Linked DNA regions of Magnetococcus sp. PR-3. The protein of the gene in region 1 interacts with the protein of each later gene in a pairwise test. Links are inferred from orthologs where the notes say so. Each region holds a gene or a part of one and is shown in the gene's direction. Other genes may lie near its edges. The genes, in order: leuS and ligA.

Region 1 (12,163 bases):
GATCCTGACCCTTAAGGTCAACTTGTACCAGATCAGAGTCGGTGGTTAAAATGCCATAACCCCCTTTAAGAACGAAAGTTTCATGGTGGCTACCCGCAGCAAATGCATAGGGTTTACTGATGATGCCATCTTCGGCCAAGAACTCGGCCCCTAACGCGGCATGGCGTTTCATATGGGTGAACTCAGCATTGGTCAGACGGCCATTTTTATCCAAGATAGAGAGGGGAATAAACATTTTCCCCATATCATGAACAAAGCCTGCCAGACCAATCTGTTGAATCAAGCTATCGGACTCACCTTGGCAACGGGCAATGGCCATACCTCTTAAGCCTGTTTCAATACTATGATTTCCCGTGCTTTCGTGGTGCCCACGTAGATGTTTGATCCCCTCAATGGTGGTGACATCCAGTACCTTGAGGATTTGGTTGACCATGCCATCCATATCCCCCAATAGATCATTAATGAAGGTAAAGGCATCGCGTTTTTTTAATGCTTTAATGGCATCAAATACCGCATCTGGTTCTTGGATATCGCTCTCTAGGCTTTTCAGCTGCTCCTCCACCATGGATGCACACATTTCATGGGTGTTTTTCATGATTGTGTTGGTGTTGCGCATGGTGTTGGAGAGGGTTTGCTGTTGCGGGCTCCAGGCTTGTATTTTCTCAATACCCTCATCTTGGCATAAACGGCGGATCAAGGCGGTATTGATGGGCGTACCTGCGGGCACAAAATGTTGATCTTCCCCTTCACGAAAAACCCCTTCTTTAAGCACCATGCCGAGAAGTTGGCTCTCAACCCCCTCTTGGGTTAAGTCGTAGGTATCGTCCACGGTATCTTGAGACATGGTTCCGTCCTGAAGGGTAAGGAGCAAAAAAACAAAACAATATTGTGCACGGTTGTGAGAAAAAAAGAGATAAAAAAGTGCTCTTAGAATCAATCATGGTGTTTAGTTGCCGCTTCCTGCAAAAAAGTTACAGGGTCGTTCGTTAACCATCTCCCATAAAAAAGGCCAGCCTCCTGTTGGAGACCGGCCTTTTCACACACACACTTTTACACCATCTACAGCTCAGAGCTTACAGCACACCTCGGGCGGTAAGCTGAGGGCGAGGGCTGATGTGTAGGCGGTTGATGCCCAACTTCTTCTCATCAATCCCCATGGCGCAACCCAACAGCTGAGCAAAATTCATCTCAGGCAGTCCCACTTTTTTGCCTGTAGATTTCTCAGCAATACCTTGGTAGGAACCCATGGCCATGTCACAGAGTGTGCAAGGGGTGATCATAACATCGGCGCCGGCATCTTTAGCCGAACCGGTGTTTTTAACCACCATTTGACGCATCTCTTGGGCATCGGAAAGCATGACATGGAAGCCGCAGCATTTGTCATGACCATCGTAGCTCACGGGGTTACCCCCCATCAGTTCGATCAGGGTATCCAGATGTTTGGCCTTCTCACCTGCATCTGCTTCGAAGATCTCTTCAGGGCGCAGAGTGTGGCAGCCATAGAAGGGGGCAACGCGCAGACCGTTGAGCGGCTTAGTGATCTTGCTCTTAAGCAGATCCGTTTCCACCTCATCAACCATAACCCAAGCCAAATGCTTAACCTTAATGGTCCCTTTGTAGGGGGCCACACCGGATTTTTTCAACACTTCGTTGACGTCATCGAGCAGGTCATCATCATTTTTCAGGCGGTTATTGGCCTGGCTGAGTGTCTGCAAACAGGTGTTGCAGATGGTGGCAATGTCCATACCCATCTCTTCGGCTTGCGAAAAGATACGGGCGGCGACGGCCAGAGCGAATGCAGGCTTGGTTTCACGCAAGCTTACCGCGCCACAACAGCTGGCTTTGTTCATACGGTGCAGCTTGATGCCCAGTTCGTCACAGACAGCTTCAGCGGCCCAATCGGCCTCTTTTTGAGTCTGTTGAGCAGCGCAGCCGGTATAGTAAGCGAAATTCATCGTCATTAGGATTTCCTCCGATCACTCAGGAACGGCATTTTCAGCTTTGGTTTCCACATCAAGCGGGTTTTTCTCCAGCTCGTTGTAGATCGCCTGCACCTCATCAAGATTCTCGATCTTGTGGGGGAAGGGCGAAGGAATTTTACCCTTCTTGGCCAGGTGCAGGGCAGCACCCATTTCACCCAAGGCTCCGACCACACCCAAGGTGCGGTTAAGGATTAATGCCTCGTTCAGGCTGCCGCTGGAGGTGATGTCACCATGGAAGGCCTGAGCATGCTTGGCACCATAGTTGTCCATGTTACCAGCATCCATGGCGCGGGTACGTAGCTTAACGATCGCCTCCATGGGTTTTACATCCTTGGGGCAAACGGCGACACACATGGTGCAGCGTGCACAGGACCAGATGCCGTGATCGTTGGAAAGCACCTTGAGACGGTCACTCTTTTTGCCTTCACGGGGATCAGAAATAAAGCGGAAGGCTTTGGCCAGAGCTGCGGGACCGACAAACTCATCGGAAACCTCAGCCATGGTGCAGTCAGAGTAGCAGCAGGCGCACATGATACACTGGGTAACATGGTTGACCTGATCAAAGGCGGTATCATCCACCTCTTCAGCGCTCTCACTACCTTCTTGTAAGAAAGGCTTGATCTGGTGAACTTTACTGAAGAACTTGGTGATATCAACCGCCAGATCCTTGATCACAGGCGAGTTCTGCTGAGCTGTGATCTGAACAGTGTTGTTCTCATCCACCACTTCACCAATCTGGGTTTTACAAGCCAGACGGGTTTTGCCACCAATTCGCATGGCACAAGAGCCACAGATGGCGGAACGGCAGGACTGACGGAAGGTCAGTGAGCCGTCTTGGTTGCCTTTAACATCTTCCAACAGGTTGAGTACGGGGGTCAGGGGTGTTGCCTTGACCTGAAACTCGTCCCACTTGGTATCCATCGTGCCGTCATCACGGCGCGTATTGCGTTGAATGCGCAGGGTATAAACCTGATCGCTCATGAGCTACCTCCTTGGGATCAGTAAGACCGCACCGCGGGCTTATAGGCATCTTTGCCCACCGTACGTACCGCTTCATAAGAGAAGGCGGTGGTCTGGGCATCGTTATCCCACTTGGTGATGGTGTGCTTACGCCAGTTCTCATCATCCCGATCTGGGAAGTCAACACGAGAGTGGGCACCACGGGACTCGGTACGGTTCATGGCACCGGCGATGATGGTCTCAGCCAGATCCACCAGGTTCTGCATTTCCAGAGCCCGCAGCAGATCGACGTTAAAGACCTTGGACTTATCATCCAGGTGCATGGTGGTCAGATCCTGACGCAGGGTTGGGATCAGATCCGATGCCTTCTGGATATTGTCAGGATGACGGAACACGCTGACATAGGAGTTCATAGCCTCACCCAGGCGTTCACGGATGGAGGCTGGGCGTACACCCTTGTCTGGACGATCCATCAATTCAGAAATCTGGTCTTTCACGCCCTGAACTTCGCTCTCTGGCAGAGTAGGCATATCCATGCCACCCAGCTTATCGCCCAGTTCACGACCGGCGATATAACCAAAGACAATGGTATCCAGCAGAGAGTTACCACCCAGACGGTTGGCACCGTGTACAGAGACACAGGCCGACTCACCAGCAGCCCACAGGCCGGGCAGAATGGTGGCACCATATTTATCGGTACGGATACCCCCCATGGAGTAGTGGGCGGTGGGTCGTACAGGGATGGGTGTGTAGACAGGGTCCACACCTTCAAGGTCACGGGCCAACTGGCGAACCTGAGGTAGGCGCTCGTTGATCTTTTTGGCACCCAGGTGACGAAGATCCAGGAAGATGGCGCCATCACGGCCACGACCTTCAAGAATTTCTGTCTGCTCAGCACGGGCCACCACATCGCGGGAGGCCAGCTCCAGCTTGTTGGGGGCGTACTTGGTCATAAAGCGGTCACCCTCATCATTGATCAGGTAACCACCTTCACCACGGGCACCCTCAGTGACCAGGATACCGGAGTAGCGCAGGCCAGTGGGGTGGAACTGCACAAATTCCATATCCGCCAATGTTGCCCCGGCGCGGTACGCCAAAGCCATACCGTCACCGGTACTGGCGGTTGCATTGGTGCTGGTTAGGAATACACGGCCATAACCACCGGTGCAAAGCAGGGTGACTTTAGCCTGAATGCCAAACACTTCGCCTTTTTTGATGTCGTAAGCAACAACACCGGCGACTTGCCCATCCACTTCAGAGATCTTTAAGATCTGGCACTCTTCATAGACCTGAACACCGGCCTTAACCAGCTGTTCCCACAGGGTGTGCAGCAGCACTTGCCCCGTACGGTCTGCGGCGTAGCAGGTACGGTCAAAGCTGGCAGCACCAAAGGGGCGCTGAGCGATTAGACCATCTTCCAAACGAGAGAAAGGGGTACCCATGCGGTCCATCTCAAGTACCGCGTTACCCGCTTCCTTGCACATCAGTTCGATGGCATCTTCATCGCCGATGAAGTCGGAACCTTTAACGGTATCGTAAGCGTGGGATTCCCAGGAATCTTTGGGGTTGATGGCGGCGTTGATGCCCCCTTGGGCAGCACAAGAGTGGCTGCGTAGTGGGTGCACCTTGGAGATAACAGCAACGTTAACTCCAGCTTTAACCGCTTCAACAGCGGCCCGCATGCCTGCCAATCCCGCACCGACGATAATCAGGTCGTGGCTGTACATAACACCTCCGGTTCACATCTCCCCATGGTGTTGGTCCGTGGGGTCGAGCAGCAAGATCCGCCAGGATGTCGGTGTGGCGGATGGAAAACGCCGGGATACCTCTTCATTAAAAGAGAACAGCCGCGGCGGAAAAGAGCTTGATTTTGGCCCGAGTTGGGCGCTACGCCAAATTCAAAAAACCAATGGGCCGGATCACTGGCCGCAATATCCTCTATTCAGGGATGTAGGGTTTTTTGTGCTTTGAATATGATTAAAACATCTTGGCGCTGTAGTATCGGATTTCACTTGTACAACGTGTCCACGCAGTGTGCGCCTGTTGGCGTAAGATAGCAACCATTTCTTATCGGATGATTTAAAAAAAGTGATTAAAGCTCAATATCTTATAAATATCTAGAAATGAGGGGTATTCCCGGAATTATTTATCAGGTTATCAGCAAATCTTGTAACATCCGTAAATTTCAGGAGATGTTCCATATATTGCCATGCATACATAAAAATAAATTATACATGCTAAGCTCAGTTTGTTTTGAGCCTGTGGAAGTTTATGTGCCGAGAAGGTCGGGCGCATGAGCTAAACACCCTCTGTTTTGTAATATTGATGTAAGTTAGTGGTGGTTGCCATTGATGGGGATCAAGGGGGGGTGAAATGGATGTCAATAAATGGTTGTTTGAGGTTGAATCGTGTTCCAAGGGGGGCGGCATGGGGTAGAGGGCATGCTTTTTTTGATCGGAAAGCACGGTGGTGGTATGGGCTCGCTTAGTGTCCGTAAGGAGGGGGGATCGGCCCTTTATACGCATGGTACAGCGCTTGAGCACAGAGCCTTTGCACTTTTAACATGGGATGGAACCAGCTGATCGGTAGATAAGGGGGGTGAGATCCATGGCGGGTTGATCAGGCTATCTCAGACAGTGTTTCTACACGATGAATAGGTTTATCGTCTGCGGTTGGTTGGTGTGCCCGCTCTCTAGCTCAGATGCACCATGGATGGGTCATTCACCCCTCTTACGCTTTTGCCCTTCAAGGCAAGTGTGTAGAAGCTCTACTTCCCTGGTGGGAAAATTGCCGCATACGCAGATCTGTGGTACAAATAACGGTTTGCGCCCATCATTGGGTTTACGGGGTGGTTTATGGCCACCTTATCCAGCAGATTCACCGTTCAGACGAGAAGTTGGCGATCCATGGACCAAAAGTACAATCCCCAGGCGATAGAATCCAAATGGCAAAAGATCTGGGAAGAAGAGAAGACCTTCGCCACCCCGGAAACTCTCGGGGATAAAGAGACCTTCTACCTATTGGTGATGTTCCCTTACCCATCGGGTCGTATCCATATGGGTCATGTGCGTAACTATGCCATTGGGGATCTGATCGCCCGTTACCAACGCATGCTGGGTAAGGATGTTTTACACCCTATGGGTTGGGATGCCTTTGGTATGCCGGCTGAAAATGCCGCCGCTCAGCGTAATGTTCATCCGGGTGATTGGACCTATGAGAACATTGCCGCCATGCGCAGCGAGCTGAAAAGCATGGGGCTCTCCTACGACTGGGATCGGGAATTTGCCACCTGTGATGGGGATTATGCCCATGCTGAGCAATCTCTGTTTTTGCGCTTGCATGATAAAGGCTTGGTTTACCGTAAAAACTCTTTTGTAAACTGGGACCCGGTAGACCACACCGTATTGGCCAATGAGCAGGTTATTGATGGCTGCGGGTGGCGTAGTGGTGCCCCGGTGGAGCGACGTGAACTGAACCAATGGTTCTTCCGCATTACCGATTATGCCGATGAGCTGCTGGACAATTTGGATAAAATGGATGGCTGGCCCGAGACCGTACGGACCATGCAGGCCAACTGGATTGGTAAAAGCCACGGGGTGGAGTTTGCTTTTGAGCTGGAAGGGTATGAAGGCACATTGCCTGTCTATACCACCCGCCCAGATACCTTAATGGGGGTAACCTTCTGTTCGGTTGCGTCGGAACATCCCATTGCGGCCGCGGTGGCACAGAACAACCCAGAAGCAGCCGCCTTTATTAAAGAGTGTCAGGGCGCCGGGACTTCTGAAGAAGCGTTGGAAAAGCTGGAGAAGAAAGGCTTTGATACCGGCATTAAGGCCATCCACCCCATCACAGGGGCGCGGGTGCCCATCTATATCGCCAATTTTGTGTTGATGAGTTATGGCACCGGTGCCGTTATGGCGGTTCCTGCTCATGACCAGCGGGATTTTGAGTTTGCCAAAAAGCATGAGATTGATATTCAGGTCGTGATCCAGCCTGAAGGTGAAACGCTGCAGGCCGATGCCCTAACCGAGGCCTATACCGGGCCCGGTGAATTGGTGAACTCGGGTGAGTTCAGTGGTTTGGATAATGAGGCAGCCAAGCAGACCATTGCTGAATATTTTGAAGCCAAAGGTATGGGCAAAGGTACTGTGAACTATCGCCTGCGGGATTGGGGCATCAGTCGTCAGCGCTACTGGGGTAACCCTATCCCCATGGTGCACTGTAACAGCTGTGGGGTGGTACCTATTCCTGAAGATCAACTTCCGGTGGCCTTGCCCAAAGAGGTGGATTTCAGCGCGCCTGGTAACCCCCTGGAACGGCACCCTACCTGGAAGCATTGCGACTGCCCCAAGTGTGGTCAGCCCGCCCGCCGTGAGACCGATACCATGGACACCTTTATGGAGTCCTCCTGGTACTTCCTGCGCTACTGCTGTCCAGATCTGGGGGGGGTGCCGCTGGATAAAGCCCGCACCAACCGCTGGATGCCCGTGGATCAATATGTAGGGGGTATTGAACATGCGGTCCTGCATCTGCTTTATGCACGTTTTTTCCATAAAGCGCTTCGGGATGTGGGCGAGGTGGATTGTGATGAGCCATTTGCCCGCCTATTGACCCAGGGTATGGTACGTAAAGATACCCACAAGTGTGCTGAGCATGGGTGGCGTTATCCCAAAGAGGTGGTGGAAAAAGAGGGTGGGCTACACTGTATAGCGTGTGATGCTGCCATTGAGGTTGGACGGAATGAAAAAATGTCTAAGTCCAAACACAATGTGGTGGATCCCAATGATCTGATTGCAGGGTATGGGGCGGATACCGCCCGTCTGTTTATGTTGTTTGCAGCGCCTGCAGATCGTGATCTGGAGTGGAATGATAGTGGTGTGGATGGCGCTTGGCGCTTTTTAGGCCGGGCTTGGCGTTTGGCTCTTTCCGCCATGGATCGCTGTGGAGATACCAAAGCCTGTACCACGACACCTGATGATAAAAAGCTTAAAGCATTCCGTACCCAGTTGCACAACACCATTGTTAAGGTCACCGATGACTTTAACCGACAGAGCTTCAATACCGCGATTGCCGCGGTGATGGAGATGAGCAATGGCGCCATGGCAACCTTTAAAGGGGAGGGCCCCTTGGAAGGGGAGGCCGCGGCTCTGTTGCGGGAAACCGCAGAGGTCATGGTTAAGTTACTCCACCCCTACGTTCCCCACATGACTGAAGAGTTGTGGCAACGCATGGGTGGGCAAGGTGCACTCTGCCAGGCCCCATGGCCATTGGCCGATGAAGCCGCCTTGGTAAAAGAGAGCATCCTGATCATTGTGCAGGTTAATGGAAAACTGCGGGCCAAGCTGGATGTTCCTGTCGATATGGATAAAGAGGGTATTGAAAAGCTGGCTCTAGCTGATGAACATGTTAAAGTGTATACGGAGGGCAAGACCATTCGTAAGGTGGTTGTGGTGCCCGGTCGACTGGTCAACATTGTGGCGAACTAAGCATGAACTCTACTTTACGTACTCTTCTGGTCCTCTCCACCCTGCTGTTGGGCGCCTGTATGGGCTACCGTTTTCCAGGGGCTACGGCTCCGGCTGGTGAGGGGTTGCCCCCTGTCCTGGTGCAAGTTAAGGGGCAAGGCACAAAATCTCATCCACGCTTGGCGCGTTTGTTACAGGAGCGTCTCCAGCTACGTCTGGGTGGTGCCCCTAATCGCCATGCCGAAGATCTTGCGGTTTTGGTGGTTGAAATGAGCCCTACTGAGCGGGTGTTACGACTGCAAGAGCAGTCGGGCCGGTCCGATCACTACCGGATTTCAGTCAGTGCCCAGCCGATGTGGAAAATTGATGGTAAGCGGGCTGAGCCAAAGCTACCTCGGGTTGAGGCGCGGGCCAACTACTACGAAATGCAAGCGGCCACGACCAACCAAGCGGCTTCTGATCTGGCCCGTGAGGAGGCTGTCAAACAGTTGGTGGACTCTTTAGCCAACGTTTTGTATGAGACGCCCCGGTTACCTTAACAGCCGTGAAAACAGCATCTATTTTAAAGGCCTCTATGATTTTATAGAGGCCTTTTTTAGTGGCGCTGATAGGCCTGTAGCGCACTTTGGGTCGCCTGTTTGTGCGCAGAGATGTAGTAGGGTTCACCTTGGGCAAAAGCCTGTTGTTGGGCAGGGTCCTGTAAGGCCTGAACCGTATCTTGATACTCTTGCAGGAACCAGGAGGGGACATCCTGCGTATTCATAACCAACTGATGGCGATTGAGGGAGAGGCTATAATCCCTGGGGTTGCCTTGTTCGGTCATGGCTTGAAAACCCTCATTAAACGTGTTCGCGGCTTCCAGCAAAGTTTGCTCGGTTACCTCCAGCCCCTGTTTGGCCCAATCGGCCCGTTGAGCTTCCCCCCCCAGCGCCAGCAAGCCTAGCCCCAACTGCCCATCTTTACCGCCCAACAGTTGAGGGGTGGTGCTGATTGATGCTTGATGAATACGGGCCAGGGCCTGTTGGAACGGTTCAGTACCCGTTGATGCGGGGGCTTGGGGTGTGGACTGGCTGCTGGATGTGGCTCGGGCCTGTTCTGCATAGGTGGATGAGCTGCCCGTGGGGACATTTTTACCTATGGTCTGCTGTGTGGCGGCATAATAGGCCGTCTGAGATTGGATTTGCATGTCTAACCTCTTGAAAAATTAAGGTTGCTCTTATGCTGTATGGATAAAAAAGCAAGGGCTGAACCATAATTTTAAAAAGATGCAATTGGTTGGATTTGGTCATCATGGTTTAACAACGTGGGCATGGTGGTCTTGGGGGCCTGGCGGCACCATGCCATTGTATGGGGGGCTTTTAGGTGAATATTGCCGCTTGTACGGCTCAGCACCTCAGGATCTTTAATGTGGGGCAGGGGGGCACCGGTTAAGGATAATAACTGGTCAGGGTAGCTGTCAGGGTGTGATCCTTCACGACAGGTCATGTATCCCCATCATGAAGGATCACTGCGCTTTGTGTGATCGTGTGCGGTCTTTACGTGTAATGCATGGTCTCCACATAGAGTACGTCAAGGTGAGCAAACATTTTTTCACGTAAGTGGTTGAACTGCTCAAAGGCAGCCTGAGCTTCAGTGGACTGTTTCTTTTCCGCCAACTCCACCAGATCTTTAATGGTCTCATGCAGTTGGCGGTGGGTGGCGACAAGTTCAGAAAACACCGGGTGTGTTTGTAAGGTCTGGCCTTCATTCATACACCACTGCCCAAACGCACAGGCTTCGGCAGAAGAGATCTCATCTGCACTCAAGGTTAACTGACCGCGTACCACCAACATCATTTTCTCAACCCAGGCCAGATGCATCTGCTTAACATCTCGGATTTTAAAGGATGATTGACCGATGTTGAAATCCTGTTCCGCTTGACGCAGGTTGGCACTGGTCTCTTTGGTGATGTCGACCAACATGCCGCTGCTGGTGACAATGCCATCCAGTTGTGTGGATGAGTCCATTAAGGTTTGCATGGTTTGATGCACCATAGAGGAGGATTGCACCACCAGGGCGCCGGTCTCTTTGGTTTTAAGCAGTTGTTCCCGTACAGATGCACTTTCATGGGCCACCATTTGAGCACCCGCAGAAACCTGAGAAGCTGATTGGGCAATCTCTTGGGTTCCTGTCGCCGCTTCTGTGGCTGCACGTGCAACCTCTTGTGCCGCGAGGGAGAGTTCACTGGCATTACGTGTGACCTCTTCGTTGGCATCCGATACTTGAGTAATGGCCGTTGAGATATCGGTGACACCAGCGGATTGATCATCCATGGCTTGTAAAATATTCTGGTTAATCTCGCGGAGTTTTTGAATGGAATCGCCGACCTCTTGGGTTGCCAGGGCGGCTTCTTCCGAGCGGGTGGTGATATCGCTGATCTTTTCATCAATCAACTTGGTGGCATTGCTGGTTTGGCTGGCCAGCTCTTTAACTTCATTGGCAACCACCGCAAAACCAGCGCCAGCTTCCCCCGCACCTGCGGCTTCAATAGAGGCATTAAGGGCCAACATATTGGTTTGATCGGCAATGTTTTTGATCATATTCACCACATTACCGATCTCTGAGGTCGAAGCTGCCAGTTCGTTCATGACCGTAATGGTGGTTTGTGCATTGGTGTTGGCCTCATTGGAGGTATCATCTGCCTGACCCACTTGGGTCTGTACATCGGTGGAGAGTCGGGTCATCTCATCCACCGCAGCAACCACCATATTCATCGAGTTGTTAACGTTGCTAAGGTTGCTATTGACCTGCTCAATATTGCTGGTCATCTCTTCTGCAGCTGAAGCCATGGTACCGACATTCTGGCTGGCTTGTTCAGAGGCCGCTGCAATAGCGTTCACATTATTGGCCAGCTCAGAAGCCACCGAATCCAAGTTACCCACACTCTCTTCTTGAGTTTCCAGCATGCGGTTCAGGTTGGCGATTTCCCGATCAATTTTGTCGTTCTCCGTCACCACATCTTTGGACTTATCATAGTTTTCCTGAGAACTTTTAAGCATGGTTTTATTGAGAACAGACTGTTCATCCACAATGGCATTTAGGGTGCGGGCTTGCAGGGCGATACTGCGAATATTGGTCTCCAGGTTACCCCGCATACCATTAAGGTGTTTGGTTAACCGACCCAGTTCATCTTTCTGTTTAACCTGAATGTGGGCATCCAGGTTGCCTTTAGAGAGGGTGCGGGAGAAGTTGATGATTTTATCGACGGTCTGCAGAATATTACGGCTAATCAACCAGCCGATCAGAGTTCCGATCATAAGCGCAAACAGAGTAACGGCCCACAGTGTGGTATGGGTATTATCCACCGTAGCGGCGCTTTGTTGTTTGCGCGCCGCCATAAGGTTCCGTTCTTCTTTGGAGAAGTCAGCCATGAGTTGACGAAAGGCATCAAAGTACTGCTTTCCGCGCGCTTCGCCGACCAAATCTGCCATGTCATCCATGGTTTTGGCATGACCAATTTTACGACGTAACGCTATGGTGGGCTCGGTGACCTGTTTAATCCATGTACGGATGGTTGCTTGTGCTTGATTAAGCAGTTTAACTTGATCATCATTATCGCTAACAGTCAGCTTTAACTCCGTGACCATACTAAAGAAGGTTTTTTTACCATCGAGATAAGGGGTCAAAAAAGCTTCATCTCCAGCCAGTAAAAAGCCACGCATGCCGGTTTCCATATCCACCGCAGCGGCAAGTATTCTCACCGCCTGGGTAATGACT
Region 2 (12,091 bases), on another replicon or contig:
GGGATGCGATGACCCAGGCCAATGAGATCTTTCAGCAGCGTCACCCCTACCATGCCGATGTTGAAGCGCGCTACTTCGAAATGCTCAAAGCAGGTTTTGGCCCCTGGGTAGAGGAGAGGCCAGATGATGAAGAGCAGGCGGCGCCCATTTTTATTGTGGGTATGCCCCGCTCCGGCACAACTTTGGTGGAACAGATTTTGGCCAGCCATCCCCGTGTCGCCACGGCGGGGGAGTCCACCGCACTCTTTCAGTTACTGCACCATCGATCGCTGTTCAAGCCTGATGAGATTTTTGCCCAGCAGGCTTCTACCTTGGATGAAGCGGCCTTGGGACAGATCCGCCGGGTGTATCTACAGGCGGTGGCGCGGGTGGCCAAAGAGGATGGCTCCACAGCCCATATTATTGACAAAATGCCCCATAATTTCCGTTTTATAGGTATGATCCGGCGGCTTTTTCCCAAAGCCATTGTTATCCATTGTCGGCGAGATCCTATGGATACCTGTCTGTCCATCTACAAAAACTATTTCAGCCAAGGTCATGGTTATGGTGGGAATGTACAGGATCTGGCGCATCAATATGGTTTGTATGCCGATTTAATGGCCCATTGGCGCCAGCTCTTGCCAGATTTTGTGCATGAGATCGAGTACGAGGCCCTGGTTGCCGATGGGGAGACAGGGATTAAACAGTTACTGGCGATGTGTGATTTGCCCTTTGACCCAGTGTGTCTGGATTTTCATAACACCCAACAGCCGGTTCTGACAGCCAGCTCTGTCCAGGTTCGCCAACCGATTTACCAAAGCTCTGTCGGGGGTTGGAAGCGCTTTGAACAGCAGCTACAACCCTTAAAAGAGCGGTTGCATACCCTGTTGGCCTAACCTGGCATCACACCATTAGGCGGCCCCATGTGGTCACGCAGCCATGACTTGCCTGGGGCCCTCTTCCGGTCATGTTTCATAACATCCAGGCTAACCCCATATTTATGGCCTGTTGCCCCTGCTTGGGTCTGTAAGAGGGGCCGGTGCTTAACCCATAAAAAAACGGCAGACGAAAACGTCTGCCGTTTTTTTATAACAACCCATCGGGGTGCTTAACTTAGCGGCGGTTACAACGCTTAAGACGTTTAACCGCTTTAGAGCTACCCTTAAGGGGGATATTAAATTTGAAGGTCTCTTTACCGTTAAAGAAGGAGATCTTCATCTTACGCTTGCGGGCGACATTATCCACCATGGTTTTGGGCTGGTTAAGCTCTAGGTATTGCCAGCGCCAGTCCGTATCCATACCAGGGGCCTCTTCAACAAACTTGATGGTCTGTTGTGGCTCATCATCAAACTGTACGGTTACTTTGTTGCGGGCTTTACCAATACGGCGGCGCTCGGTGAAAAGCTCCCCGTAGTAGTTCTCACTGTTAAACAACGCCAAATAAGCGGCGATGCGACCATCCTTATACAAGGAGATCTCCAACTTACAGACGGTTTTTTTACCGTCTTTGACCTCACGAACAGCGAAAGGACCATCCTCATAGTCCACGCGTGCCGCGGCCTGAGTTGGAATCAGCATCAACATCAATAGCGGAACGAGTAGGAATCGCATAAACTAATCTCCTTATTAAGCTTTACACATCTGGCAATCTGGTGCTTTTCTTGCGTTGTCGCAACGGACATGGTAATCCCTCACCATGAACAAGCAAGCCCCTAGTATGTGATTATGTTGGGTGTGGGGCAACGGTCCACGGTAAAAAATCCTTAAAAAAAGCAATGAGCGCCATGTCAAACCAACGTACCAAGCAGTTTCGCAGCCTTCTTCAACAACGTATTTTGATCCTGGATGGTGCCATGGGTACCATGATCCAGCGTCTGGGGTTGGAGGAGGAAGACTACCGTGGTCATCGTTTTGCTGACCATGATGGGGAGCTGCATGGTGCCAACGATCTGTTGGTTTTGACCAAGCCTGAGGTGATCCGCGATATCCACCGTGCCTATTTGGAGGCGGGCGCGGATATTGTAGAGACCAATACCTTTAATGGTAATGCACCCTCTTTGGGGGATTATGGTCTGGAAGAACTGGTTTATGAGGTCAACCGTGAGGGGGCCCGTGTCGCCCGTGAAGCGTGTGCAGCGGTGATGGCGGAAAACCCTGACCGGACCTGCTTTGTGGCGGGGGTTTTGGGCCCCACCAACCGGACCTGTAGTATTTCACCCGATGTGAACAATCCGGGATTCCGTAACATTGATTTTGACACTTTGGTTGAGGATTACGCCAATGGCACCCGTGGTTTGCTGGACGGTGGGTCAGATATTTTATTGGTTGAGACGGTTTTTGATACGCTGAACTGCAAGGCGGCCCTGTTTGCTGTCCGTCAGGTTTTGGAAGAGCGGGATCTGGATATACCGTTGATGATCTCTTTTACCATCACCGATCAGTCTGGTCGAACATTGACGGGCCAAACGGTCGAGGCGTTCTGGAACTCTGTCTCCCATGCCCGCCCCGATACCATCGGCATGAACTGCGCGTTGGGGGCTGACCAACTGCGTCCCCACCTCGAGACACTCTCTGAAATTTCAGGCACTGGTATCTCCATCCATCCCAATGCAGGTTTGCCCAATGCCTTTGGTGAGTATGATGAGACACCAGAGATTATGGCGGGCAAAGTTGTGGCCTTTGCTGAAGCGGGTTTAATGAACATTGTGGGGGGGTGCTGCGGTACCAGCCCGGATCATATCCGTGCCATTGCAGAACAGGTTGCAAGCAAGCCACCGCGCCAGACACCGGTGTTAAAACAGGCCTGTCATCTAAGTGGTCTGGAGCCTTTAACCATTGAGGCCGATACCCTGTTCGTCAATGTGGGGGAACGGACCAATGTTGCTGGTAGTGCCCGCTTTGCTCGGCTGATCCGTGAAGAGCAGTATGAAACAGCCCTGGATGTTGCCCGTCAGCAGGTAGAGAACGGTGCTCAGATTGTTGATGTCAATATGGATGATGCCATGTTGGACGCTCAGTCTGCCATGGTGACCTTTCTAAACCTTATGGCGGCTGAACCGGAAATCAGCCGGGTACCGGTGATGATTGACTCCTCTGAGTGGGCGGTTTTGGAGGCTGGTCTGAAGTGCGTACAGGGTAAGGGCATTATCAACTCTCTAAGTTTAAAAGAGGGGGAAGTACCCTTTTTGGAACAGGCTAAGCTGGCCCGTCGGTATGGGGCGGCGGTCATTGTCATGGCCTTTGATGAAAAGGGGCAGGCGGATACCTATCAACGTCGTATCGATATCTGCAAACGCGCCTATGATCAGTTGGTTGATGATGTGGGCATGGACCCCAACGATATTATCTTCGATCCCAACATTTTTGCGGTCGCTACAGGGATTGAAGAGCACAACAGCTATGCGGTGGACTTTATTGAGGCCACGCGCTGGATCAAGCAGAACCTGCCGGGTGCACGGATCAGTGGTGGGGTGAGTAATGTCTCCTTCTCCTTCCGGGGTAATAATCCGGTGCGGGAGGCGATGCATGCGGTCTTTCTGTATCACGCCATTACGGCGGGTATGGATATGGGTATTGTCAATGCGGGCCAGTTGGCGGTTTATGCAGAGATCCCCACAGACCTTCGTGAGCGGGTGGAGGATGTGATCCTTAACCGTCGTGAGGATGCTACAGATCGTCTGTTGGAGGTTGCCGATCAATACCGTGACAGTGGGGCAGCAGAAGACAAAGCCGATGCCGCTTGGCGTAGTGAACCGGTCATGGACCGTCTGCGTCACGCTATGATCAAGGGCATTACGGAATTTATCGATGCCGATGTGGAGGAGGCGCGTGCAGCAGCTACACATCCACTTGAGGTGGTCGAAGGACCTTTAATGGCGGGTATGAACGCTGTGGGTGATCTGTTTGGGGAGGGGAAGATGTTCCTGCCTCAGGTGGTGAAGAGTGCCCGTGTCATGAAGCAGGCTGTGGCCTATTTGGTGCCATATATTGAAGAGGCCAACCGTCATGCTGGGGAAGATGCTAAGCGCTCTGGTGCGGGGAAAATCCTTTTGGCCACCGTGAAGGGGGATGTTCACGATATTGGGAAGAATATTGTGAAGGTGGTTTTGCAATGTAACAACTATGAGGTGGAAGATCTGGGTGTCATGGTGGCTGCAGAGACCATTTTGGATAAAGCCCAGGAGATCAATGCGGATATCATTGGCTTATCCGGTTTGATCACCCCTTCGTTACAGCAAATGACCAATGTTGCCAAGGAGATGCAGCGCCGTGGCATGCAGGATATTCCCTTGTTGATTGGGGGTGCAACGACATCCAAGGCGCACACCGCCGTGAAAATTGCGCCAGCAACAGAGGGGTGTGTGGTGCAGGTGAAGGATGCTTCCCGTTCGGTGGGGGTGGCTGCGGCTTTGCTTAGTCAAAAGGATCGTGCAGGGTTTATCGCGGAGACACAGGCGGAGCATCATAAGTACCGTACCGCCTATGAAAACCGTGCCAACCGTAAACCTTTACTGAGTTTAAAAGAGGCACGTACCCGTGGTTTTGAGCAGTCGGCAGCGGTTACGAAGCCTGTTAAACCAGGGGTACATGTGTTGGCGGATTATGATCTGTCGACATTGGCGGGGTATATTGATTGGACGCCATTCTTCCATACTTGGGAGTTACATGGACGGTATCCAGAGATCCTCTCTGACGCCAAGGTGGGGGAGGAAGCAACCCGGCTGTTTAAAGATGCGCAAGTGATGCTTGAGGAGATTATTGCCAAGGGCTCTATTAAGGCAAATGGGGTTTTGGGTCTGTTCCCGGCTTCCCGTGATGGGGATGATATTGTTTTAGCGGATGGTTTGGGCACCATTTATACGTTGCGTCAGCAGCGGGATGGGGGTGAGGCACCGTGTTATGCGTTGGCAGATTTTGTGGGCCAGGATGATACGGTCGGTATGTTTGCGGTAACGGCTGGTATGGGTGTATCGGCGTTGGTGGAGGCATATCAGGCATCCAATGATGATTACCGGGCCATTATGGTCGAGGCCTTGGCGGACCGCCTGGCGGAGGCGTTTGCTGAGCATATTCATGAGCTGGCACGGGTGGAGTATTGGGGATATGGGTCGGATGAGTCGTTGGATAAGACGGATCTGATTGCAGAGAAATATGTGGGTATTCGCCCGGCTCCTGGTTATCCGGCCTGTCCGGATCATACGGAGAAGGCGCTGTTGTTTAAGTTGTTGGATGCTGAAGGTCAGGCGGGTATGGCGTTGACGGAGAGTTTTGCGATGTTGCCAGCGGCCTCGGTCAGTGGTTATATGTTTGCACATCCTGAGGCGCGTTATTTCTCCATTGGTCGGATGGGTTCTGATCAGTTGGAGGATTATGCCAAGCGCAAGGGCATTGCGGTTGAGGAAGCCGCAAAGTGGTTGGCGCCAAACCTGGATGAGTGAGTTTTAGATTGGGTTTAGCTCCTATGGCTATGGAATATGGTAAGCCAAGGTTGAGCAGACTCATATAAAAGGGGTTGAGGTGTCTTACTTAATGGGAGGCCCTGCCCCTTATGCGGATGTTGCTCCATCTGGCTTTAATCCTGTGACCACAGCATAGCAATGGTGTGGTATGCAGGGTGTGATATGGCCCCGTGCCGGATGGAGAACCGTGTTGAGGGTTGAAGCCTAAGTATGACAAAAAGGGCGCACAATATGTGCGCCCTTTTTATGGTCCCTTGTCGCCCCATTCAGCTTGGCAGGGTGCGTATGTTGAGCGGTATCGGAGGTGTGCAACGGTTTTGAGTCTGCTTGAAAGGATGAAGATTCATGCCGCCGTCTCGCAGGGTGAGACCTTACAACCATGGCTTCGCATCAAGACCTCTCTAAGGACGAGCGTTAAAATCTACGGCTCTACACGCCGCCAGCTGTTTGCATGCTCAGCTAAAAAAGTCCCAACATACTGGGTGCGGCCTAGATCCGCTGGGGGGTAAACAGAGCTTCCCTCCTACTCCCCACGCCTTTTCATGCTTTACTCTGAGAAGGCTTAAAGTCGAGCTTGGCTCGGTTTTTATAACGCATGCTTTAAACCAGCCCAAACACAAAATATCCTCTGCTTAAACCTTGTTTATAGGCTGTGCTTCACGGTACTTTTGTGCCTTTGCCAACCCCAGTCTAGTGATATCTTCCCATGCCCAAATCCCGCGCCGCCGAACTCCGTGAACAACTCAACCACCACGCACATTGCTACTACGTGCTGGATAACCCGGAGATCACCGACGCTGATTACGATAAGCTCTTTCGAGAACTCCAAGATCTCGAAGCCAAAGATCCCTCTCTCATCACCCCAGACTCTCCTACCCATCGCGTTGGTGGAGCCGCCCTGGATGCTTTCGATAAAGTACGCCACCGTATCCCCATGCTCTCTCTGGATAACGCCTTTAATGATGAAGACCTCACGGAATTTCATCGCCGTGTGCAAGAGGGTCTCGCCGAGTCTGTGGTGATTGAAGCAATTGAAAAATATAAACAAGAACATACCATCACCGACCTAGCCAAACTGGTTGGCTATCCCGGTGCTCTGGAAGGGGCCGCTCGGTTCGTGACCCAATACCTTAACCAAACATTGGATTTTGAACAGACCATCAAAGCTCCAGATAATAAACAACTGCTCAGCTCTGGCCGTAAAGAGGTCGATATCAACCGTCGCCTACGTCTTTGGGCCGCGGAACAACCCCAAAACATCACCTATGTCGCAGAACCTAAACTGGATGGCCTTGCCTTTAGCCTAACGTATGAACAAGGAACTCTCGTCCGTGCTGCAACCCGAGGGGATGGACAAGAAGGGGAAGATGTCACCGCCCACGCCCGTACCATCCAAGATGTTCCCCTAAAACTACAAGGTCAGGACTACCCCGATGTGCTAGAGGTGCGTGGCGAAGTTTATATGCCCCTAACAACCTTTGAGAACATCAATACCAACGCGCGGGAAAAAGGAGAAAAAACCTTTGCCAACCCCCGTAATGCAGCCGCCGGTAGCATCCGCCAACTGGATCCTAAAATTACCGCGACCCGCGGACTACGCATGTTCTGTTACGGCACAGGCTATGTAGAGGGGGGTAAACTGCCCGACAGTTATCATGAGGTGTTAACAAAACTTCACCAATGGGGTTTTGTCATCTCCCCCCAAGCTAAACCCGTACAAGAGGCACAAGGGTGTATTCAATTTACTGAATCCCTAGGTGAAAAACGTGAAGCCCTGCCTTATGAAATTGATGGAGCCGTGCTCAAGGTTGACCGCCAAACATTTAGAGATCGGCTTGGCTTTGTCGCCCGTGCGCCTCGCTGGGCCATTGCCTTTAAATTTCCCGCGACAGAAGAGAGCACCACGGTTCAAGATATTGACCTGCAAGTCGGGCGGACCGGTGCCATCACCCCTGTTGCCCGCTTGGAGCCCGTCTCGGTTGGTGGTGTAACGGTCACCAATGCAACCTTGCACAATTTTCAGGAACTGGCCCGTAAGGATGTTCGGGTTGGGGATCGTGTCATTGTACGCCGAGCTGGCGATGTTATTCCTGAAGTGGTGCGCATTATACCCAGTGCCGAACATGAGGCATTGCCACTTTATGAAGAACCAAAAGTATGCCCCGTTTGCCAAGCACCCGCTGAACGGGAGGGGGATGAGACGGCACTGCGCTGTTCAGGCGGGTTAACGTGCCGGGCCCAGGTTAAAGAGGGGGTTAAACATTTTGCCGCCCGTAAAGCCATGAATATTGATGGTCTGGGTGACAAGCTGGTTGAACTCTTAATGAAAGCCGAACTGGTTGAGCGGGTTTCTGACCTCTATCGCTTGCATGAACACCGACATATCTTGGTTAAGCTCGAGCGGCTCGGGGGGAAATCCGTCGCCAATCTGTTGGAAGCGATTGAGCAGAGTAAAAACCAGGATGCAGGGCGGTTTCTGTTCGGTTTAGGTATTCGGGATGTTGGTGCCACCATTGGCGCCTCTCTGGCCAATCACTTTGCAAACCTAAATGCCCTGATGGCAGCCACAGAAGAGGAGTTGGTGGCTATTGAAGATGTGGGGGCTGTGGTGGCACGCAGACTGGTCCATTTTTTTGAGCAGGAACATAACCGAAATGAGTTGGAGTTGCTCAAAGAGCAGGGTCTTAAAGCAGCCAGTGAGTCATGGCAAGCAGAAGCACCTGTTGGGGTGGTTTTAGAGACAGCCACCACCCTGGTTGGTCTATCGGTGGTGCTTACCGGTACACTCTCAGTGATGACCCGTGATGAAGCCAAAGCCAAGCTGGAAGCGTTGGGGGCCAAAGTGGTGGGCTCTGTCTCTGGTAAAACTGGCTGTTTGGTTTGTGGGGATAATGCTGGCTCTAAACTGAGCAAAGCCCAAAAAGCGGGTGTTCCGGTGTTGAATGAATCTGAATTGGGTGAACTGCTAAGTGGAACGATACCGGATGCCATTCAAGCCCGAATGTAATAAAGCACGAGAAGTACGTCACACGAGGGGTGATGTACCTGATGGGAACACAGGCTTTGAGGCGCTTTACGCATGCTATGATTGAGTAAACCAAACCGACGGTGAGATTAAAGGTGCGCCCCCATGACGGATTTACACTGTACCAATGGTGACTCAGCAACCGCACTGATGGCTGAAGCAGGGATCCAAGGGGTTTTGCTGCCCTGGCGGGATCTGCTGCATGATGGTCCTGTACCGGGTGGGTTGAATATAGCCGCACTGGCCAAACAGCGTAGTACCTACATCGCAGCCTGTGGGTGGGGCAAGCAAGAAGATATTGAAGCTGATTTTCAAAAGCGGGATCAACACCTTGCAAACTGGGCCGCGTTTGATCAGATCATCCTCTGGTTTGAACATGACCTGTATGATCAACTACAGTTAATTCAGATTTTAGACCGCTTCGCCGAGCAACCAGAAAGCCATGACCGGCTGTTTATCATTCAAACCGATGACTATTTAGGTCATCACACCCCTGAGCAAATCGCTGCACGGTTGTCTCAAAAACAGCCCGTCACCCAGGCACAATTACAGTTGGCCCAACAGGCATGGGTGGCCTTTACGGCACCAACCCCCCTCCCTTGGCACCAACTGCTACAGTGTGATACCCAAGCCTTGCCTTGGCTGCGATCTGCCATCGAACGCATGTTGGCTCAATATCCATCCGTTAAAAATGGTTTAAACCGTTCAGAGTCACTGTTGTTGGAGCTTATTCAAGCAGGCCATCATAAACCGGGTCCGTTGTTTCATGCTTATCTGGAGCAGGATACCCCAAAGTTTATGGGGGATGCCGCCCTATGGCTTATTTTACAGGCAATGAACCAGGGTAAGCAGGCACTCATTCACTGTGCGGATGAGACCCCCTTTACAGCACCAACCTGTTATCCACCAGATGCATCCTTTAAAGAACAGCAGTTACACCTGACCCCGTTGGGGACGTTGGTTCAGGCGGGTCAGGCCGATTGGGTCGCGTTAAACCCGTTGGATAAATGGCTGGGAGGGTGTCATTTAACAGCCAATAACCATTGGCGGTGGGATGGCCAGCAGTTGGTTGAAAACGGTAAATCCCTTGAAACTTAGCGGGGTGGTGATGACATGCCCTCTGCCTCACACCATGGCATTGGTTGTGCACCTTTTTACGGATAGATGAACCGTCTGTTTGGAAAGCTTGTATGACTTCTGATCTCTACCAAAAAATACAATCGTACATTGATCGCCAGCAGTGGCAAGAAGCCTGGCAGTTATGTGCACCGTTGCTGCAAGAAACCCCAACCCCTGTGCCGGTGTGGGTTCTTGCTGGGCAGATATTAGGTGCAGGGGGGCAGCTGCAACAGGGCTTGCAGCTTTTAAAACAGGCCATGCAGCAGGCACCGGATCAAGGAGAGGTGTATTGGCGTATTGGTGTCTTGTTGATACAGGCGGGACAGCATGCCATCGCGGGTGAACTGTTTGAGCAGGGTGTGAAGAAAGATCCAGACCATGGATCACTGCGCGAGGCATATGCGGATTGGTTGGTGGACCAGGGGGATGTGACGGAAGCGGTACGACACTATCGGTTATTACTCTTTGCGCAGAATCAAAACCCAGCACTACACCAAAAAATCGCTCAAGCGCTGCATCTGCAAGGTGAGTTGGTTGCCGCACAACGGCACTATGAAACCGCGTTGTCGCTTAAAGAGGATGTCTGGTTGGTGTGGTATGGCTTGGGCAAAGTGTGGTTGGAGCAAGGACGGTGTGAAGAGGCTCTACACGTTTATACCCAGGGTAGGGCATTGGGTGAGCAGCTGGCGACGTTTGATAATGCGATCGGCCTAGCCTTGATGGAAAAAGATGATGTTACCGGGGCGATTGAAGTCTATCGTCGTGGGTTGGCCGTAGAGCCCCATAATCAAATACTACACTACAATTTGGGTAACGCCTTACGCGCATTCGGTGATCTTGAAGGGGCCCGCCAAGTCTTTAAAATGGGGATGCAGCAGCACCCTAACCATCCCTATTTTCTGTTGGGTACCGCACAGTTAACCAAATTGAATGATGTAGATGATCCGTTGATACAGCGTATGGAACAGATGGTTCAACAGTCGGATCAGCCTGTTCAAAAACGGATTGATTTAGGGTATGGGTTAGGTCGAGCACTTGATCAGGTGCAAGCCTATGACCGTGCATTTTCAGCTTATACTCAAGCCAATACTTTACGCTATACCACCCAAGGTTGTAGTGATCTGAACCATTATCTGGATGTGATTAAGCGCATTAAAGTTGCTTTCCAACACCCATCTCAAGCTTTGATCACAGCCTCTTGTCATCCAGTTACGCCCATTTTTGTTATGGGTATGTTTCGCTCAGGCTCCACATTGGTGGAGCAAATTCTAGGTAGCCACCCTCAAATTGCGACCACAGGTGAGCGCTCTATCTTGGCAGATTTGGTGGATGAACAGCCCAAGCGCATGGGCTTTGGGGCGGTATATCCTGAATACTGGACTTCTATGGGTGTGCAGGAGGGGGCCGAGTTGGCAACCACCTACCTTCACACATTGCGCGAAGTCAGTGACCGGCCAGCCGATACAGCCGTTACCCATATGACCGATAAGTTATTGTTTAATTATTTATACCTTGGTGTGATCGCAGAACTTTTCCCCGGAGCGCGGGTGGTACATACGGTACGAAATCCATTGGATACCTGCTTATCCATCTATTTTCAGAACTTTACCCGTGGCCAGCGTTGGATGCAGTCTCTTGAAGAGATTGGTCACTACTATGTGGCGTATCATAATCTGATGAACCATTGGCGGAATGTCTTACCTATTAAAATATATGATGTTATTTATGAAGATGTGGTAGAAAATCCACACCTTGAGGTAGAGCGGCTATTGGACTATCTGGCCTTACCGTGGCATGAAGGATGTTTGTCTTTTCACACCAACAAACGGGCGGTACAAACAGCCAGTGCTCAGCAGGTTAGGCAACCAATTTATAAGAGCTCTAAGCAGCGTTGGCGGAACTATGAAGCACAACTAAGCCGACTAAAAGAGATCTTGGGGGCGCTTAACTCGAGTGAGCTCTCATAAGGGTTTACAGGGTGTTTTCTCTTTGACTGTGCATGTTTTATGCTCCATCCAACCTGCGATAAATGGCAGAATAAGCATCCCCACACAGATACCCATGACTCCAAACCATCCCCATGCTTCAAAAGCCAAACCCGATAGGCTAACGCCCATCCATCCCCCCAGATAGTAAAACAGAACATACAGGGCGTTGGCGCGCCCATGACCGGATTTGACTTGGTGGTTGAGTGCCCCCACTGAAGCAGCATGCACGGTAAAAAAACCAGCGCAGAGTAAAAGCATGGCGGCAATGACCCCGCCTAACCAGGGGCTGCCGGAGAGTATAACCGCCGCAAAGGTAACCCCTGAGCCGCTCATGAGCGTTCGGCCACTGCCCCATCGGTTAACCAGCTTACCGGTCAAAGGTCCCATGAAAATACCCATGATGTAGACCAGATAAATGGCGGTAATGGTATGGGTTGAGAGATTAAAGGGTGTCTCTGCCAGCCGGAAGGGCAGGTAGTTGAAGAGGGATGAGAAGACAAAAAAACCACCCATGGCACTAA

The links.
Region 2: the proteins of leuS (region 1) and ligA interact in binary tests that used the Escherichia coli proteins (3 or more experiments, as listed by UniProt). The link is inferred for Magnetococcus sp. PR-3 from one-to-one orthologs.

The regions. Positions count from the first base shown.
Region 1 is NZ_JBAHUQ010000013.1:84,833-96,995, forward strand. What follows is about bases 5,522-8,638. They hold leuS (leucine--tRNA ligase), read left to right. Parts: upstream 5,522-5,848; coding sequence 5,849-8,428; downstream 8,429-8,638. Other genes in these bases: lptE (LPS assembly lipoprotein LptE), read left to right, coding at 8,431-8,638. Also shown: V5T57_RS09255 (HD-GYP domain-containing protein), read right to left, coding at 1-844; V5T57_RS09260 (CoB--CoM heterodisulfide reductase iron-sulfur subunit B family protein), read right to left, coding at 1,074-1,961; V5T57_RS09265 (succinate dehydrogenase/fumarate reductase iron-sulfur subunit), read right to left, coding at 1,977-2,963; V5T57_RS09270 (FAD-dependent oxidoreductase), read right to left, coding at 2,981-4,669; V5T57_RS09275 (hypothetical protein), read left to right, coding at 4,707-4,913; more of lptE, read left to right, coding at 8,639-8,946; V5T57_RS09290 (hypothetical protein), read right to left, coding at 9,003-9,593; V5T57_RS09295 (CHASE3 domain-containing protein), read right to left, coding at 9,943-12,163.
Region 2 is NZ_JBAHUQ010000003.1:177,707-189,797, reverse strand. What follows is about bases 5,750-8,794. They hold ligA (NAD-dependent DNA ligase LigA), read left to right. Parts: upstream 5,750-6,144; coding sequence 6,145-8,445; downstream 8,446-8,794. Other genes in these bases: V5T57_RS03760 (DUF1835 domain-containing protein), read left to right, coding at 8,569-8,794. In the rest of the region: V5T57_RS03780 (sulfotransferase), read left to right, coding at 1-875; V5T57_RS03775 (hypothetical protein), read right to left, coding at 1,093-1,590; metH (methionine synthase), read left to right, coding at 1,764-5,417; more of V5T57_RS03760, read left to right, coding at 8,795-9,561; V5T57_RS03755 (tetratricopeptide repeat-containing sulfotransferase family protein), read left to right, coding at 9,654-11,549; V5T57_RS03750 (MFS transporter), read right to left, coding at 11,544-12,091. UniProt on the Escherichia coli protein: DNA ligase that catalyzes the formation of phosphodiester linkages between 5'-phosphoryl and 3'-hydroxyl groups in double-stranded DNA using NAD as a coenzyme and as the energy source for the reaction.